3 regions of the Enterococcus avium genome follow, and region 2 is predicted to be linked to each of the others. Evidence: predicted binding sites of a transcription regulator. Region 2 holds the regulator's gene; each other region holds the start of a gene.
The links. The regulator LexA, encoded in region 2, represses DNA repair genes until DNA is damaged. The targets are predictions, from matches to a motif close to CNAACANNTGTTNG.
Positions count from the first base shown of each region.

Region 1: a site for LexA is predicted at 2,720-2,733, ahead of dinB (DNA polymerase IV). Genes of this name have one in related genera too.
Region 3: a site for LexA is predicted at 4,174-4,187, ahead of AUF14_RS15485 (replication-associated recombination protein A). Genes of this name have one in related genera too.

Region 1 is NZ_NBSL01000002.1:256,366-262,383, forward strand. It holds gene AUF14_RS01360 (heavy metal translocating P-type ATPase) at 1-750, shown strand, start outside; gene AUF14_RS01365 (helix-turn-helix domain-containing protein) at 860-1,888, shown strand; gene AUF14_RS01370 (hypothetical protein) at 2,070-2,600, shown strand; gene dinB (DNA polymerase IV) at 2,770-3,891, shown strand; gene nrdG (anaerobic ribonucleoside-triphosphate reductase activating protein) at 3,883-4,485, opposite strand; gene nrdD (anaerobic ribonucleoside-triphosphate reductase) at 4,590-6,018, opposite strand, start outside.
Region 2 is NZ_NBSL01000002.1:1,242,976-1,248,993, reverse strand. It holds gene recJ (single-stranded-DNA-specific exonuclease RecJ) at 1-1,278, shown strand, start outside; gene AUF14_RS06415 (adenine phosphoribosyltransferase) at 1,293-1,805, shown strand; gene AUF14_RS06410 (hypothetical protein) at 1,909-2,175, opposite strand; gene lexA (transcriptional repressor LexA) at 2,281-2,904, opposite strand; gene AUF14_RS06400 (DUF896 family protein) at 3,038-3,280, shown strand; gene tkt (transketolase) at 3,374-5,368, shown strand; gene AUF14_RS06390 (NADH oxidase) at 5,632-6,018, shown strand, end outside.
Region 3 is NZ_NBSL01000002.1:3,080,501-3,086,518, reverse strand. It holds gene AUF14_RS15510 (RelA/SpoT family protein) at 1-1,107, opposite strand, end outside; gene AUF14_RS15505 (16S rRNA (uracil(1498)-N(3))-methyltransferase) at 1,180-1,923, opposite strand; gene prmA (50S ribosomal protein L11 methyltransferase) at 1,925-2,872, opposite strand; gene AUF14_RS15495 (DUF3013 family protein) at 2,975-3,451, opposite strand; gene AUF14_RS15490 (DNA-3-methyladenine glycosylase) at 3,454-4,080, opposite strand; gene AUF14_RS15485 (replication-associated recombination protein A) at 4,339-5,616, shown strand; RNA gene ssrS (6S RNA) at 5,844-6,018, shown strand, end outside.

The DNA of each region.
Region 1 (6,018 bases), 990 kb from region 2:
TATCAAGCACAAGAGGTGTCGACCTTAAAGGGAATCGGTGTAAGCGGGACAGTAGAAGGTCATCAGGTCATTTTAGCGAATCAAAAAGAAATCGAACGCCGTGCATTGAGCTTTGATCAAGAAAAATTGAAGGAGTACCAAGCACAGGGAAATACGATTTCCTTCCTATTAATTGATGAAGAGCTGGTTGCTTTCTTTGCGATGGGAGACTCGATAAAGCCACAAGCCAAAGCGTTCATCAAAGACTTGCGTAATGCTGGAATCGAACCTGTTATGCTGACTGGAGACAATCAAGAGGCTGCAAAAGCAGTGGCTGATTATCTGGGTCTTAAAGAATTTTTTGGCGAGCTATTACCAGATGATAAAGAAAAAATTATTAAACGCTACACCGATGATGGTAAGAAAGTCATGATGGTAGGAGATGGGATCAATGATGCTCCTGCTTTAGCTAGAGCGACAATCGGAATGGCGATCGGTGCTGGAACTGATATTGCGATTGATTCGGCTGACGTTGTGTTGACTAATAGCAATTTACAGGATATTTTAAAATTTGTCCGTTTGGCGAAGAAAACACATCGTAAAATGATACAAAATCTTTGGTGGGGTGCCGGTTATAATATTTTAGCAATCCCTTTAGCGGCAGGTATTTTAGCACCTATCGGAATTTTACTGAGTCCCGCTATTGGTGCGATTTTAATGTCCTTAAGTACGATTATTGTGGCGATAAATGCTATGACTTTACGCGTCTGAGAATTCAGACGCTTTTTTTTTTGAAAAAAAGTTGATAAAAAACTTTGTGTCTATTTATGTTATTTTTAAAGAAGAGGAAATTCAATGAGTAAAAGAGGAGACACAAGGCATGATTTGGCAATTTATAATAAGAAAGAAAACCCATGGCTATTTGCAGCTACTTGAATTAATAAATAAAGAACAGTACACGATTACTGAAATGGCTAAGCAACTAAAGGTGAGTATTCGAACAGCGATGCGTTATAGTGATGAATTACAGCAAAAGGGCTATGTGATAAAAGGAAAACCATGGCGAATTAATCGGCAGCACCATCCAAATTTCTTAGAGCTTCATCGGAAAGTGTTAACAGAAGATCCACGCTTTAAACTTTTCAAACAATTTCTTTGGCAACAGACTTCTGCTGACACAGATTACACAAAAATGAGAGAACTGAATCGACAACTGATTCATTTGAACCTTTGGGTAAATCGACGAGCAGGCAGGCTTTTAGGTGATCCAGGTATCATTTTATTGTTACAATTACGCTATTTGAGAGATTTTTATTATTTTGAAGAAGGCGAGGTCTACCAGCAAATCGAACAGTATTATAAAGATCAACCAACACCTTCAGTGAACCAGGTATTGTATCCAGATAAAGTACTAATCAGCCGATTCATTGAAAAATTCGATTTACAGGGAAATTTAACAGAGTTTTTCTTCTTTGATCATTTGCGCTATCATTTTCAAAGCTTTACTGAGTTTTACCATTGCCACCAACAATATCAGACTGATTTATATCAGGAAGTCAGGAAGGCGAGTAGAATTATTGAAGAAACGATTGCTTTGGAAGGCGAACTATTAAGGAGTACATTCAACGTAAAGCTTTTTGATCTTTTCTTTGGACTATCTCAAGGACTTCCAATACTACTCTTCAATTTAAAATGGAAGCAGGGACCGGTTCCGTCAAGTTATGATCATCTTAGTAGGGAAGTAAAGCGGCAAATTCCGATGCTAAGGAATTGTCAAAATGAAGGGCTGGCTTTGGCCTTGAAAAACATTGTGGTTGCAAGTCATCAAGTTGCTTTGAAAACGACGCCCACTTTAGACTCTTCTTTATTGATTCAAGAGAGATATCAGACGGTTTTATTATCTGATTAAGGAAAATTGGATCAAGATTTTTCTTAAAGAAAGGTTATGCTATAATGATGAGGACTACGATAAGAGTGTCATTCTATTTCACGTGTTTCTTGAACATTCGCGTGATTTGTAGAAGGGGATACAGTTGAAAATAAGGGGTAGTTCTTTCATTTGAAGGGCTAGGAAGTAGGAGGAGAGCAGAATGGGATTGCGAAAGTTAGATGTTCCGACATCTTCAATTACAGAAGTAAAAAAATCACCAATGGATGTTTTTGCTCAAGCTCGTAAAGCAGAGACCGGGGTTTATATTTTTAACCGCGAAAAAATCGCTGGTGTGATGCTGACTAAGGAACAGTATGAAGCCTTAGTAGAGGAGTTAAATACCTTGCGAGATACGTTATATCAACCAGTGGAACGAGAATTACCTGTTCCTGAAGAATTAGAGGAATTAGCGACAGCTCTAAGAACAACATTAGCCAAAGGTTCGGTGATTTCGGCGCGCTATTTGGATGAACGCATGGTGGCGACTGGTTTTATCACGAAGAAAACCGGCTTTGGCGGTGTGACAGAAATGATGAAGGAGCTGGAGGATACTGGAAAGATCATCTACCAGCTAAGGCGGCGGGAGCACAACAAGGTCATCTATGCTGAAATTTTTGGTGAGCCGCAGGAGTTCCAACGCGGATCGGCAGACAAGCTGATGATTCGCAAAGTGAACTTAATCGAGAGATAAGGTAATTGACTTAAAAAACTTATTCGGACAACGCTGTTTCTATTGTTTTTGATAGGACAGGTTGTTCTTTTTTTTGCAGAAATTATGTTTTTCTATCTTCTAGTGGGAATAATTGTCTCTGAACAGACGTTCGGTTATAATGAAGATAAGATAGGAAGGGGAGAGCAGAATGGCAGATTTGGTTTTTCCTTTGAAAAATGATACATCGCGAAAAATTATCCATATTGACATGGATGCTTTTTTTGCCTCCGTCGAGGAACGGGACGATCCGGAACTGGCGAAGCATCCTTTAGTAATCGCTCGTCATCCTTCTGATACTGGCGGCAAGGGTGTCGTGACGACGGCGAATTACAAGGCTCGGATTTATGGGATTCATTCGGCGATGAGTGCCCAGAAGGCGTATGAATTGTGTCCTCAGGCTATTTTTAAGCCTGGTGACCATGCTAAGTACAGTGCTGTTTCACAACAGGTTCGAAAAATTTTTCATCGCTATACGGATATTATTGAGCCGGTGTCGATCGATGAAGCTTATCTGGATGTAACGGAAAATAAGATCAATGCGCGTTCGGCCATCAAAATTGCTCGTCTGATTCAGCAAGAGATTTGGCAGGAGCTGCAATTAACCTGTTCTGCTGGAGTCAGCTACAATAAGTTCCTGGCCAAGCTGGCTTCGGATTACCAAAAGCCTCAGGGAATGACAGTAATCTCGCCAGAGGAATCCGTCGTCTTTTTAAAACGTTTGCCGATTGAGAAATTTCATGGCGTAGGGAAGAAGACTGTTCCTAAAATGAATGAGCTGGGAATTTTTACTGGAGCGGACTTGTACGAGAAGAGTGAAATGTTCCTGATTCAAGAATTCGGCAAGATGGGCTATTCCTTGTATCGAAAGGTACGGGGAATCCATGATTCACCTGTTAGTATCACGCGTGAACGAAAGTCTGTCGGGAAAGAACATACGTATGGCCGCCCGTTATCGACAGATGATGAGGTGTTAAGTCAGTTAAGGCAATTGGCGGAAAAAGTCGAGGGCTCCTTAAAACGCGTACAGCGTCACGGCAAGACGGTTGTTCTTAAAGTTCGCTATGCGGATTACACGACAGTCACACGACGGGTCACTTTGCCTTATTACATAGAAAAGAAAGAAGACTTGTTTTCACAGGCCAGTTTGATTTGGGAGGAGATTGGCGGCGTAGAAAAAGGGATCCGCTTAGTCGGAATTACTCTGACTAATCTTGATCCCATTGCATTTGAAAATATTGTGTTGCCTTTGTGGGAAGAGCGTTCAAATTAGTTCGCTCTTTTTGATTTGCTCGAAAGCTTTTTCGGAGTCATGAAGCTTCTCCCAAATGACGACTTCACCTTTAGCCAATGATTTTTTTACATCGATGATGCGTTGGTTGGAACTACCACGAAATTGTAGCATCAAGTTTTTCTTTGAGAGTTCGAAACGACCGTCAACTAAAATATCGATCTTGCTTAGCATTTCTAGCTTATCATCGCTGTCTAACAACAGTTCTTCAAAGGTGTAGCCGCTCCAAGACCAGATGTCCTTCGTATCGCCGAATTCAGCGCGAATTCGATTGATAACTTTTAAGCAGACCTGCGTATTTAAGAAGGGTTCACCGCCTAAGAAGGTCACACCTTGGACATAGTCATGAGCGGTATCCGCAATTAGCTGGTCTTCTAATTCTTGAGTGAAAGGCTTGCCGTAATGAAAATTTTGCGAAGCCGCGTTGAAGCAGCCTTCACAGGCAAAGGGACAGCCGCTGACGTAAAGACTGTTACGGACGCCTTCGCCATCAACAAAGTTGAAGGCCTTGTAGTCTGCGATATATTGTTGGCTCAACTCGCTGGCCAGCCATTCTTTTGGTTTAGGATTACGCATATTTTTCCCCTTTCAAGTAAAACAGGGAGCGGCAAAGAGCGCCGTCCCTGTCAATCGTATTTCTGTTTGGCTCAATGAACGAAGAATGTTCGTTGAGTTTTTTTTTACATGTGTTTTACACGTGAGGCGATTTCTTCGTGACGTCCGTGCACCATTGGACGTGCTTGAGGGTTTCCTAAGTATCCGCAAGTCCGTTTGACTACGTCACATGATTTTGGATCGTGATTGCCGCATTGTGGGCATTCAAAGCCACGTTTGGTTGGTTTGAAGTCACCTTCGAAGCCACATTCGTAGCAGTGGTCAATTGGTGTATTCGTTCCTAGATAGGCGATGCGATCGTAACCGTAATCCCACACAGCTTCCAATGATTTTGGATTTTGTTGAAGAACAGGGTATTCACAATAATGGATAAACCCGCCAGAGCAGTATTTAGGATAATCCTTTTCAAAGTCTAGTTTTTCAAATGGTGTTGGATTTTTACGAACGTCGTAATGGAAACTATTTGTATAGTAGTCCTTGTCTGTAATATTTTCGACAATACCAAAACGTTCTGTATCTAAACGACAGAAGCGGTCAGTTAAGCTTTCACTTGGTGTTGAATACACACTGAAATGGTAGCCATATTCGTTGCCCCATGCATCGGCGTGTTCTTTCAAGTCTTTCATGATGTCAATGGTAAAGTCTTTTGCTTCTGGATTGTTTTCCCATTCGCCGCCGTAAAAGACACTGGCTACTTCATAAAGTCCGATATAGCCCAAAGAAATCGTTGCCCGTTTATTTTTGAATAATTCGTTAACCGCATCGGTCCGTTTCAGACGTTTGCCGAACGCGCCATATTGATAAAGGATCGGAGCGTTTGCTGGTGTAGCTTCTTTACAACGATCGATACGGAAGACTAACGCGTCTTTGGCGATTTGCAGGCGTTCTTCTAATAGAGACCAGAATTTTTCTTTGTTGCCGCCAGACTCTAAAGCGATCCGCGGTAAGTTTAAGGTAACAACGCCAAGGTTCATACGACCTGCGTTGACTTCTTCTCCTTGTTCATTTTTCCAGCCTTGTAAGAATGAGCGGCATCCCATTGGCACTTTGAAGCTGCCGGTTAATTCGATCAATTTATCATAGTTCAAGATATCTGGATACATCCGTTTAGTTGCACATTCTAACGCCAATTCTTTGATATCGTAGTTTGGATCAGTTGGTTCTAAGTTTGTACCACGACGCAAAGTAAAGATCAATTTAGGAAAGATTGCTGTCCGTTTTTCGCTGCCTAGACCTTTGATTCGGATTTGCAGAATCGCTTTTTGAATTTCACGTTCAAACCAGTCTGTTCCAAGACCAAAGCCAAGAGAAGTGAAAGGCGTTTGTCCGTTTGAAGTAAATAGGGTATTGATTTCATATTCTAAGCTTTGCATCGCGTCATAAATATCTTTACGTGTTTTTTGTTTCGCGAACGCTTTTTGTTTTTCAGGGTCATCGATCCACTCTTCAGCGTCTTTTAAGTGTTTTGCGTAATTTAGACGCGCAAAAGGAGCT
Region 2 (6,018 bases):
ACTGCGCTAGTGAATCCAGAAGATGCTGTTCATTTGATTGCAGCAGAAGGGTGGAATCCTGGTGTTTTAGGAATCGTAGCAGGAAATATTTTAAAGCAGACGGGACACCCGACAATCATTTTATCTATTGATGAGAATGGCGTTGCAAAGGGTTCTGGTCGAAGTATCGAAGCTTTAGATTTATTTGGTATGCTAAATACGATGCGTTCTGAATTTACTCATTTTGGAGGACACGCTGCAGCCATAGGATTGACTATGCCAGCAGAGAATATCCCTGTTCTTCGAAAAATGATGAATGACTATATTTCTGCTGAGCAGATCGATTTAAGCAAAGGCACTTCCTTATTAATTGATGAAGTTTTACCTTTATCTGCAATTAATCTGAAATTTGTTGAGGAATTAAAACAGTTAGCGCCTTTTGGAACGGATAATCCAGCACCGCATTTTTTAATCGAAGGAAATATCAATCTATTCAAGCGTATCGGTAGCGATCAGCAACATGTTAAATTCTCAGTGAAAAATGAAGATAGTCAAATAGATGCGATTGGCTTTGGTTTTGGTGACGAGAGCGAAGAAATTCAACAGCCAGATACTAGATTTGTCGGTGACTTAGAAATCAATGAATGGAACGGACAGAAAAAAGTCCAATTTCGTTTGGTCGATTTTGCTTCTGATGGCTTACAGGTAATTGATCGCCGGGCGAAATATACCTGGGATCAAAATATCGAGGGCGATCGAATTCTTTATTTAGCTTTTCAAACGAAAAGTCAGAAATATTTTACAAAAGAGTTGCAAAAAGCAGTAACTTTATACGATCCGACAATTACCTGGTCCGACTATGATCAGTTAGTCGTACTTGATTGTCCTGATCAAAAAGATTTATTGAAAGAAATTGCAAACGAAGGAAGCTTTACGCGAATTTATTTATATCTGTACAGTCCTGACGAAGCTTATTTGAATGGATTGCCTAAGCGCGATCAATTTGCAAAGCTTTATCAATTTTTCCGAAAACAACCGCGAGTAGACATTCGTTTCAAGCTGAAAGTTGTGTCGAATTACTTAAGAATCCCGGAAAAGTTATTAGTATTCATGATTCACGTGTTTTCTGAGCTAAAATTTGTTACAATAGACGACGGCGTTTTACAAATGGTAGAAGCTCCACAAAATCGAGCTTTTGAAGAAAGTGAGATTTATCAAAAACGCATAGCTCGAATTGATAGTGAAGAATTTTTATTAATGAATGATATTCAAACAATTAGAAATTGGCTGAAAGGCTAGGAGGAAATACCGAGATGAATTTGAAAGACTATATTGCTAGTATCCCAGATTATCCAAAAGAAGGGATTGTTTTCCGTGATATTTCACCACTTATGGCAGATGGTGAAGCCTATCGGGAAGCAACAAAACAGATTGTTAATTACGCGAAAGAAAAACAAATTGATATGGTTGTTGGACCGGAAGCTCGAGGCTTTATCGTAGGATGTCCAGTGGCATTTGAACTAGGATTAGGTTTTGCACCTGTTCGAAAACCTGGCAAATTGCCTCGTGAAGTAATTGAGGTAGAATATGAAAAAGAATACGGAATGGACACGTTAACGATTCATAGCGATGCAATTCAACCTGGTCAGCGCGTATTAATTACTGATGACCTGTTAGCAACTGGCGGAACAATCAAGGCAACGATCGAACTAGTTGAAAAGCTGGGTGGCATTGTAGTTGGTTGTGCTTTCTTAATTGAATTAGAAGAATTACATGGTCGCGATAAAATTCAAGGGTATGATATCTTAACTTTGATGGACTATTAGAAAAATTTGAGTTGAAGAATTTCTTCAACTCTTTTTTGTGTTCACTTTCAAATGTAACGCAAAAAAAGCTACCAGATGAGAATCTAGCAGCTTGTAAAATAATTTATGCGGACTTGTGATACTGATGATCGTAAGTCACGTAGTAGAAATCTTCGGCTGGTTCCTTATAGTATTGTTCTTCTTCGAACTCTTCTTCATCGTAGTGACGTTCAGCATAGTGCTGTGCATACTTACGTTCATCCCACAACATGAACCAGACAAGAAACAAACCAGAGAAAATAACAACCGTAGCTAAAGAACCTAACTTACCGATCAATAATCCTAGCAACAATACAGCGATAATCAAACCAAATCTTCTTACTGCTTTCATCAATAATCACTCCTATATATAAATACGCGAACGTGTGTTTGTATATCTATTATACGAATGTTTGTTCGTTTTGTAAAGAAAAAAATAATCGGAATGCAATTCCGATTAATAAATATGGTTACGGTACAATCCGACAACTTTTCCAAGAATAGAAACATTATTGTAAATCAATGGTGCTAACTCATCATTTTCAGGTTGTAAACGAATGTGATCAGCTTCGCGATAAAATCTCTTACAGGTTGCTTCATTCTCATCCGTCATAGCGATCACAATTTCACCATTAGTCGCTGTTGATTGTTTTCTGACAATGACGTGATCGCCGTCATAAATTCCAGCGTTGATCATACTTTCTCCGCGAATCGTCAGCATAAACAAGCTGCCTTCTTCGCTTGATAGATCTGGGGGAACTGGAAAGAAGTCTGAAGCTTCTTCTACTGCTAAAATAGGTTCACCAGCGGTAACGACCCCTAACATAGGTATGACTTGCGGAGCCACCCCGATTTTTTCTAATCCAGTAATGGTTAATTCAATTGCTCTTGGTTTTGTTGGGTCGCGTTGGATCCATCCTTTTTTTTCTAATCTGGATAAATGACCATGAACTGTAGAAGTAGATGAAAGATTCACAGCCTCTCCTATTTCTCTAACAGTGGGTGGATAACCTTTATCTTCAACGCGTTCATGAATGAAACGTAAAACTTCTAATTGTTTTGTTTCCGTTCTTTTTGCCAATGCCCGCACCTTCTTTCGTTTTTTTTTAGTGTAGCATAGTTATTCAAACAAATCAAACAAGCGTTCGTATTTCTTGGTACTTTCAACTTATTTTTTTTTATGTATAATTAGAAGGGGAAAAGAGGTGCTCAAGATGATTAACGATGAAACTATCGCACGCATTAATGAACTAGCTAAAAAAAAGAAGACAGTCGGCTTAACGGACGCTGAAGCTCATGAGCAGAAGGTCTTAAGAGAAGAATACATTGCTTCGTTTCGTAGCGGAATGCGGCATCACATCGAAGGAATGAAAGTCGTCGATCCAAAAGGAAATGATGTCACGCCAGAGAAGTTAAAAAAGATTCAGAAAGAAAAGGGTCTGCACAATAGAAAATAAATCTTTTACTGGTTAAGTGATTGAAATGTTAAAATAAATCGGTTACAATGAATCTGTAATTAAAGTATTTATGACCAAAAAGGAGGAACTAATTTGTTCGACAAAATCGATCAACTAGGTGTAAACACAATCAGAACGTTAAGTATTGAAGCAATTCAAAAGGCAAACTCAGGACATCCAGGTTTACCAATGGGTGCGGCTCCAATGGCTTATGCTTTATGGACGAAGCATTTGAATGTCAATCCAGCAACTTCATTAAATTGGCCTAACCGCGACCGCTTTATTTTATCAGCAGGTCATGGTTCAGCAATGTTATACAGCTTGTTGCACTTAGCAGGCTACCAAGTGACGATTGACGATTTGAAAAACTTCCGTCAATGGGAAAGCAAGACACCAGGACATCCTGAATATCAGCATACAGATGGTGTTGAAGCGACTTCAGGTCCTCTAGGTCAAGGTATTTCAACTTCTGTTGGTATGGCGATGGCTGAAGCACATTTAGCAGCCACTTATAATCGCGATAGCTTCAATGTAATGGATCATTATACTTACGCATTATGTGGAGATGGCGATTTGATGGAAGGTGTTTCCGCTGAAGCTAGCTCTATGGCCGGACACATGAAACTGGGTAAACTAATCGTTTTATATGATTCAAATGATATCTCTTTAGATGGACCAACATCGAAAGCTTTCACTGAAAATGTCGGTGCACGGTACGAAGCATATGGTTGGCAGCATATCTTAGTTAAGGATGGCAATGATTTAGAGGCCATTTCTAAAGCAATTGATGAAGCTAAAGCTGAAACAGAGAAACCATCATTGATCGAGATTAAAACAGTCATTGGTTTTGGTTCACCAAAAGAGGGCACATCAGCAGTTCACGGTGCTCCAATCGGACAAGATGGAATCGATGCTGCGAAAACTGTTTACGGTTGGGAATATCCTGATTTCACCGTGCCTGAAGAAGTGGCGAAACGGTTCAAGGAAGAAATCAACGATAAAGGTGCTAAAACAGAAGCAAAATGGGATGCGATGTTCGCAAACTACGAAAAAGCACATCCTGAATTAGCAAAACAATTCAAAGCGGCCTTTGCCGGCGAACTTCCTGAAAACTGGGAAGAAGCTTTACCAGTTTATGAAGAAGGTACAGCACAAGCAAGCCGTGTATCAAGCAAAGATGCGATTCAAGCAATCGCCAAAGCTGTTCCTAATGTATGGGGCGGTTCAGCTGATTTATCTGGTTCAAACAATACAACTATCGCTGATGAAAAAGAATTCCAACCTGGTTCTTATGAAGGCCGTAACATTTGGTTTGGTGTGCGTGAATTTGCGATGGCTAGCGCCATGAATGGAATTCATTTACATGGCGGAACACGCGTATATGGAGGAACATTCTTTGTATTTACAGATTACTTACGTCCAGCAGTTCGGATGTCAGCGATTCAGAACTTACCTGTCATTTACGTATTGACACATGATTCAGTAGCTGTTGGTGAGGATGGTCCAACTCATGAACCAATCGAACAATTAGCTAGTGTTCGCTGCATGCCGAATGTCCAAGTGATTCGTCCAGCAGACGGCAATGAAACTTCTGCTGCCTGGATTCAAGCATTAGAAACAACTAACAAACCAACAATCTTAGTCTTAAGCCGTCAAAACTTGCCAGTCTTACCAAATAGTAAAGAAATGGCTAAAGAAGGCGTTTCTAAAGGTGGTTATGTGATTTCTAAAGCTGAGTCAGATACACCAGAAGGTATCCTAATCGCAACTGGTTCTGAAGTGAACTTAGCTGTTCAAGCACAAAAAGAATTGAAAGCTCAAGGAAAAGACGTTTCTGTTGTTTCTCTCCCAAGCTTTGATCTATTCGAAGCTCAAGATGAAGCATACAAAGAATCTGTTTTACCAAAAGCAGTGACAAAACGTGTAGCGATTGAAGCAGCGTCTCCGTTTGGCTGGGAACGTTACATCGGGACAGAAGGTAAGATGATTGGTATTGATCACTTCGGCGCTTCTGCACCTGGCGATTTTGTGTTAGAACAATTCGGGTTCACTGTTGATAATGTAGTAAATACTTTCAACGAATTATAATAATCAGATTAATTGAACTGAGGAGAATTTTTTCTTCTCAGTTTTTTAACGATTTAATATTAAAAAGCTTCAATTACATAATCGGGAAAGTTTACATAATATTTTTATCGAACAAATCTCTAAACGCGTTTACAAAATTTCCTACATCAAAAGAAAAGTGTGTGTTTGTGAGCAAAATAATTTAGACAGAATATAAAATCTGTTATACTGTCCTTGTGCAAAAGATTGCAAACAAATAAAGAATCAACGAAAGTGGGATGACAATGAAAGTAGTAGTAGTAGGATGTACACATGCCGGTACCGCGGCTGTTAAAAATATTTTAACAAATCACCCAGATGCAGAGGTGACAGTCTTTGAACGGAACGATAACGTTTCTTTCTTATCTTGTGGAATCGCTTTATACGTGGGTGGAGTTGTCAAAGATCCAGCAGGTTTATTTTATTCTAACCCTGAGGAGCTTGCCTCTTTAGGTGCAAAAGTGAACATGGAACACGATGTAACAAACATTGATACAGATACAAAAAAAGTAACAGCAAAAGATTTAAAAACCAATGAAGAAAAAATCGTTGATTATGATAAATTAGTCGTGACAACAGGTTCTTGGCCGATTATTCCGCCAATTAAAGGAATCGATTCTGAGAATATTCTT
Region 3 (6,018 bases), 1.8 Mb from region 2:
GATCTCACGGAACCAATCCAACTGCTTGTTATCTTGTGTTGTTTCCTGCTTATCAGTCTTGCCTTCTTTGTAGGCCCAGTGAGCTGCAACCCCGAACTCAGCGATTTGATGCATTTCATGAGTACGAATTTGAACTTCTACTGGATTGCCGCTCGGTCCGATGATTGTTGTATGAAGCGACTGATACATGTTGGCCTTTGGCATCGCAATGTAATCCTTGAAACGCCCCGGCATTGGTTTCCATTTCGTATGAATCGCACCAAGTACAGCATAGCAATCCTTGATCGAATCCACGATTACACGAATTGCTAACAAATCATAGATTTCGTCGAATTGTTTCTTCTGATCTCGCATTTTGCGATAAATTGAGTAGATATGTTTGGGACGACCATAGATATCACCTTCGATCCCTAATTCTTTTGTTGCCTCTTTAATTTCTTCGACAGCTTCGGCAACAAAACCTTCTCGTTCATCACGTTTACTGCGCATCAAATGAACAATCCGGTAATACTGCTTTGGATTCAAATAGCGTAATGCGGTGTCTTCTAATTCCCATTTAATCCGGCTCATCCCTAAACGATCAGCTAGTGGGGCATAGATTTCCAGCGTTTCGCGGGCAATTCGACGTTGCTTGTCATCACGTAGATATTTCAGAGTCCGCATATTATGCAAACGGTCGGCTAACTTGACCATGATGACGCGCAAATCCTGCGCCATCGCTAACAGCATTTTTCGGTGATTTTCTGCTAATTGTTCTTCGTGAGACTTGTATTTGATTTTCCCTAATTTGGTGACACCGTCAACTAACGAAGCAACATCTTCACCAAATTCAACCTTCAAATCCTCTAATGTTACAGGCGTATCTTCTACAACATCATGTAAAAAACCTGTCGCAACCGTGTGAGGGTCCATATGTAAGTCCGCTAAAATCCCTGCAACTTGGATCGGATGAATAATGTAAGGCTCTCCTGATTTGCGAATCTGAGGCTTATGGGCTTCATATGCAAAGTCGTAGGCCTTTTGTACAAACGCCACGTGCTCTTTTCCCATGTACGTACTAACCATCCTGATGACGTCAGGACCGGTCAATTCAACTTCTTTTGCCATGTGACGTTCCCCCTTGTTTTCTGAAAATGATTGTTCTTATTATACAAACTCTCGTAAGCTTTTTCAATCAAATCAGTGTTGTAGTTCATAATAGAAACTTGCCGCGCTCAAAAGATAGAAGGGCGCTGTTTCTGTTCGTAAAATTCGTGGTCCTAAACCGCAAAGCTTTCCGCCAGCTTCCTGAAAATTTTCGATCTCTTTTGGAGTCAATCCACCCTCTGGACCAAATACGACTAATAATTTTTGTCCAGAAGTTAATTGTTGAAATGTTTGAACTAGCTGGGCTTGCTCTCCTTGCTTGGCCGATTCCTCGTAAGCGATCAAAACAGCGTCATAATCAGCAAAACCAGCGATCAATTCCTTTTCTGAAGCAAATTTCACCACTGGTAAGACTTGTCGATGGGATTGTTCCGCTGCTTCTTGCGCGATTTTATTCAACCGCTGCTGTTTTTTTTGCTGCTTCTTCGCATCCCACTTAGCTACCGAACTCTCACCAGGAAAGGCAATAAAATCATGGGCTCCGAGTTCTGTCCCTTTTTGGACGATCAGCTCCAGTTTTTCCCCTTTCGGAAAACCGCTGGCAATCGTGATATCAATCGGTAACTCTCGTTGCAGTCGCTCTTTTTCAACCTCTTTCAACGTCACCTTATCATTATCGATGGCGATGATCTTCGCCTTAATCGCAGTTTGATCATTGAATACGAGAAATACTTCCGTGTCGACCGTCATGCGCATCACACGCGACATATGATGATGCGGATCGCCGCTGACTTCTACAGTTGGTTCATATGCCTGATCTAAAAAATAGCGTTGCATTCTAGTCTTCCTCTGGTTTCTTCAAAATAATCGCGAACCAATCTTTTTGCTGGAAGATTCGATCAACTTCAAAACCTTGCGTATACATTTCTTCCAACACCATATCTTTTTTATCTTCAATGATGCCGGAAACGATAAATGTCCCATCTGGTTTTAATAAACGCCAAGCATCTTCAATCATTAAAACAATGATATCTGCTAAAATATTTGCCACGATCACATCGGCTTCTTGCTCCACACCGACTAATAAGTCATTAGCAGCAACATGGATATTTTCAGTGTTCGCATTTAGATCGACATTCTCTTGCGCCGAACGAACAGCAACTTCGTCTAAATCATAGGCATAGATATCTTTTGCCCCATAAAGCGAACTAGCAATACTTAACACGCCAGAACCTGTGCCGACATCCAAGACTGTTTCACCACCGCGCAAAACAGTTTCTAATGCTTGCAAAGTCAGATTCGTTGTCGGATGTGTCCCTGTTCCAAAAGCCATTCCAGGATCTAATGTAATGATTTTTTCATCTTCATGTTGGGCTTCGTACTTTTCCCAGCTAGGTACGATTGTTAAATAGCGGGTCACCCGAACAGGATGATAGTACTTTTTCCAAGCCGTCGCCCAATCGCTTTCTTCTACTTCACTAACTTCCACAATATTTTTACCTATGTTCAATCCAAACTCGGGTAATTTTTCGATCTTCGTTTTAATGAAGGGCAAAATTTCGGGCAAGAAAATCGTTTCTGGAAAATAGGCCATCACAACGGCACCCTCTGTTAGACTAGAAAATGTTTCCTTATCTAAAAGTTCTCCGTATTGATCTTCTTGGTAATTCTCAAAGTCCAACGCATCTTCAATCGCGACACCCGATGCGCCTGCCTCCATTAAAATATTCGAAACAGCCTCGACCGCTTCGCTTTCTGTTGTTACCTTGACTTCATTCCACTTCATTTTTTTACCTCCTTATTCATAGTAAATGGGCTAATTTCATGCCGTATGTCATTCCTCTATACTTCATTATATTTTGACTGATTGATTAAGAAACTGAAATCCTTAATAACTTGGATACGGCAAATAACTGCTGTCAGTTGGTTTGATTAATGCCTTAAACACAGCATCGTCCCATTTCATCTCAAAAATCGTATCCTCGCTATCATCAGCTAAGAAATCCAACAAATCGCTTTGGCCCTCTTCAATGACTTCTTTCAAATAATCGACAACTGCCGTCAATTCATTTTTCTTCATACCTTTTTTTCCTTCATACGGGATTACCGCTAAAAAATCCTCTGAATCGTAGGTAGATTTTTCAGGATCGACTAATAAGATCGCATCTTCAAATTCAATAATCTCTTCTTCTGAAGCCACTCCATCGACATCATCAAGCTCGATCTGCCCCTTGTTTTCACCATAAATTCGAAAAGCAATCTCGAAGCTATGATTGCGTGTATCCCAGTCCAGTGCTAATTCATAATCGGGAATTTTCTTGTTTAAGTAGTTATCTAAATAAGTAACCATGGTCTCTTTTGCCATTTTCAGTTCCTCCATCCATTATTTTCTTCTATTAAAAGCTTTCGTTGTTTGGTTATGTAAGGATTGCCATGAACGACAAATCGCAAAGGTCTTTCCGTCCAAATCCCTTTGTTAGGTATTCCAATACGCGGAAGTGCATCAATTTGTTTAGGAACACGTCTTTTTTCTGGTACTAAATGCAGTGAACTAGTAAAAATTGATTCGCCGTATAATTCTCGAGTAATCCCTAATGCTTCAACTAGTTTTCCTGGCCCATCTGAAATCATCGCGCCGGTTCTGCCATGACGATTCTGAACCATTTGCTCAATGCCTTCTACTGGCTCAAAGCCACGAATCATCACTCCTTGCGGCATTCCTTCCGGTTGTGTGATCATGTTCAAGATTAAATGGGTATGCATCGTATATAAATAGATTGTCCCCGGTTTTTCATACATTGCTCGCACACGCGGTGTATCTCGCATGCCATAACTATGTGCTGCTTCATCATCAGGACCTAAATAGGCTTCGCAATCTACAATATAACCACCTAATTTCCCTTCCGATGTCTCATGCTCTAAATACATACCTAGTAAGTATTTGGCGATATTCTCCGTTGATTCTGTATTAAAATAGTTGATTACTTGTTCCATTTTCCTCACCTTCTACATGATACACAATAATCCTGCCTCATGCTACGCCCAGCAATCAAAACTCAGCAAACACAAAGGAAAAATGCTATAATGGGAACGTATATTTGCCAGTTCTGCTTTAATAGATTAGTAAATTGGCATGGCTACGAGGATCCAACTATTTTTCTTTTTTTGAAAAGGTTATTCTTATTAAAAGCTACTGCCATTTTTGATCATACATATTAATAAAATGGAACTATTACTAAAAGGAGGTTCCCTATGCAACAGCCTTTAGCTTATCGCATGCGTCCCCGCAATTTAGATGAAGTTGTCGGTCAACAGCATTTAGTCGGTACCGGGAAAATCATTAGACGGATGGTGGATGCTAGAATGCTATCTTCTATGATTTTATATGGCCCACCCGGCACTGGAAAAACCAGCATTGCCAGTGCTATCGCTGGCTCAACGAATTACGCCTTTCGGATGCTAAATGCCGCCACTGATACAAAAAAAGATTTACAGATTGTTGCTGAAGAAGCCAAAATGAGCGGCACGGTCATTTTACTATTGGATGAAGTTCATCGTCTCGATAAAACGAAGCAGGATTTTTTGCTGCCTCATTTAGAAAGCGGACGAATTATCATGATCGGCGCTACAACAGAAAACCCCTATATTACAATCAATCCCGCTATTCGCAGCCGAACTCAGATTTTTGAGGTGAAGCCTCTAGATGAAGAGGATGTTATCACAGCAGTCAAATCGGCCCTGGACGATAAAGAGCGAGGATTAGGAGAATACCCAGTTGAATTGGATGAGGAGGCATTAAACCATTTAGCCCGTGCAACGAATGGCGACTTGAGAAGTGCATTGAATGGGTTAGAATTAGCTACGAAATCCACACCCAAAAATGATGAGGGAAAAATTCATTTAACCTTATCCATCATTGAGGAATGTGTTCAACGAAAAGCACTTACTCATGACAAAGACGGTGACGCTCATTATGATGTAATCTCCGCTTTTCAAAAATCAATCCGCGGCAGTGATGTCAATGCAGCATTACATTATTTAGGTCGGCTAGTCGAAGCGGGTGACCTTCCGATTATTTGTCGGCGCTTAATGGTGATTGGCTACGAGGATATCGGCCTAGCTAATCCTGCTGCCGCTGCCCGTACGGTTCAAGCCGTTCAAGCGGCAGAAAAATTAGGCTTTCCTGAAGCGCGGATTCCTTTAGCCGATGCCGTAGTTGATCTCTGTCTATCACCAAAATCAAATTCGGCTTACACAGCCTTAGATGCGGCGATCACAGATATTCGAATGGGAAATGCTGGTGAAGTGCCCGATCATCTGCGGGATAGTCATTACAAAGGTGCCAAAGCCCTGAACCGCGGCGTTGGTTATCAATACCCGCACAGCTTTGAGAATGCTTGGGTGGATCAGCAATATTTACCAGACAAAATCAAAGATGCCCACTATTACGAACCAAAAGCTACGGGGAAGTACGAGCAAGCCCTTGGTCAACAATATCAGCGTATCGAAGAATGGAAAAAGAAAAAATAAGACAAATACTACATTTCCCAAATTGAAAAGACTTTAATTAATCCGTCAAAAATCTTTTCTTCTATTCACCAAAAGATCAAAATAAAATAAGCATTTTGTTTTGACAAAATCGCTTATTTTTTTATACAATGTACCTATAGAAGACGTGAATGTTTTGGATGACTTCTCATTTACAGATATAAGCCACTTCGTTGCGTCTCAATAATGACTGTGCTATGATTGAGATGGAAATTCTGTGATGTGCGCGTTGCCTATTTCAGTGTTGACCGAACATTTTTATTGATATCTTGGGATCTGTCTTGTGTCAAAGTTGGTAACATGCCTTTACATTTGGTAGTTCAATGCTTAGACCATGGAACCCACCTGCTGTATCTTGCGGGATCAATACTATCGGGTGAATAA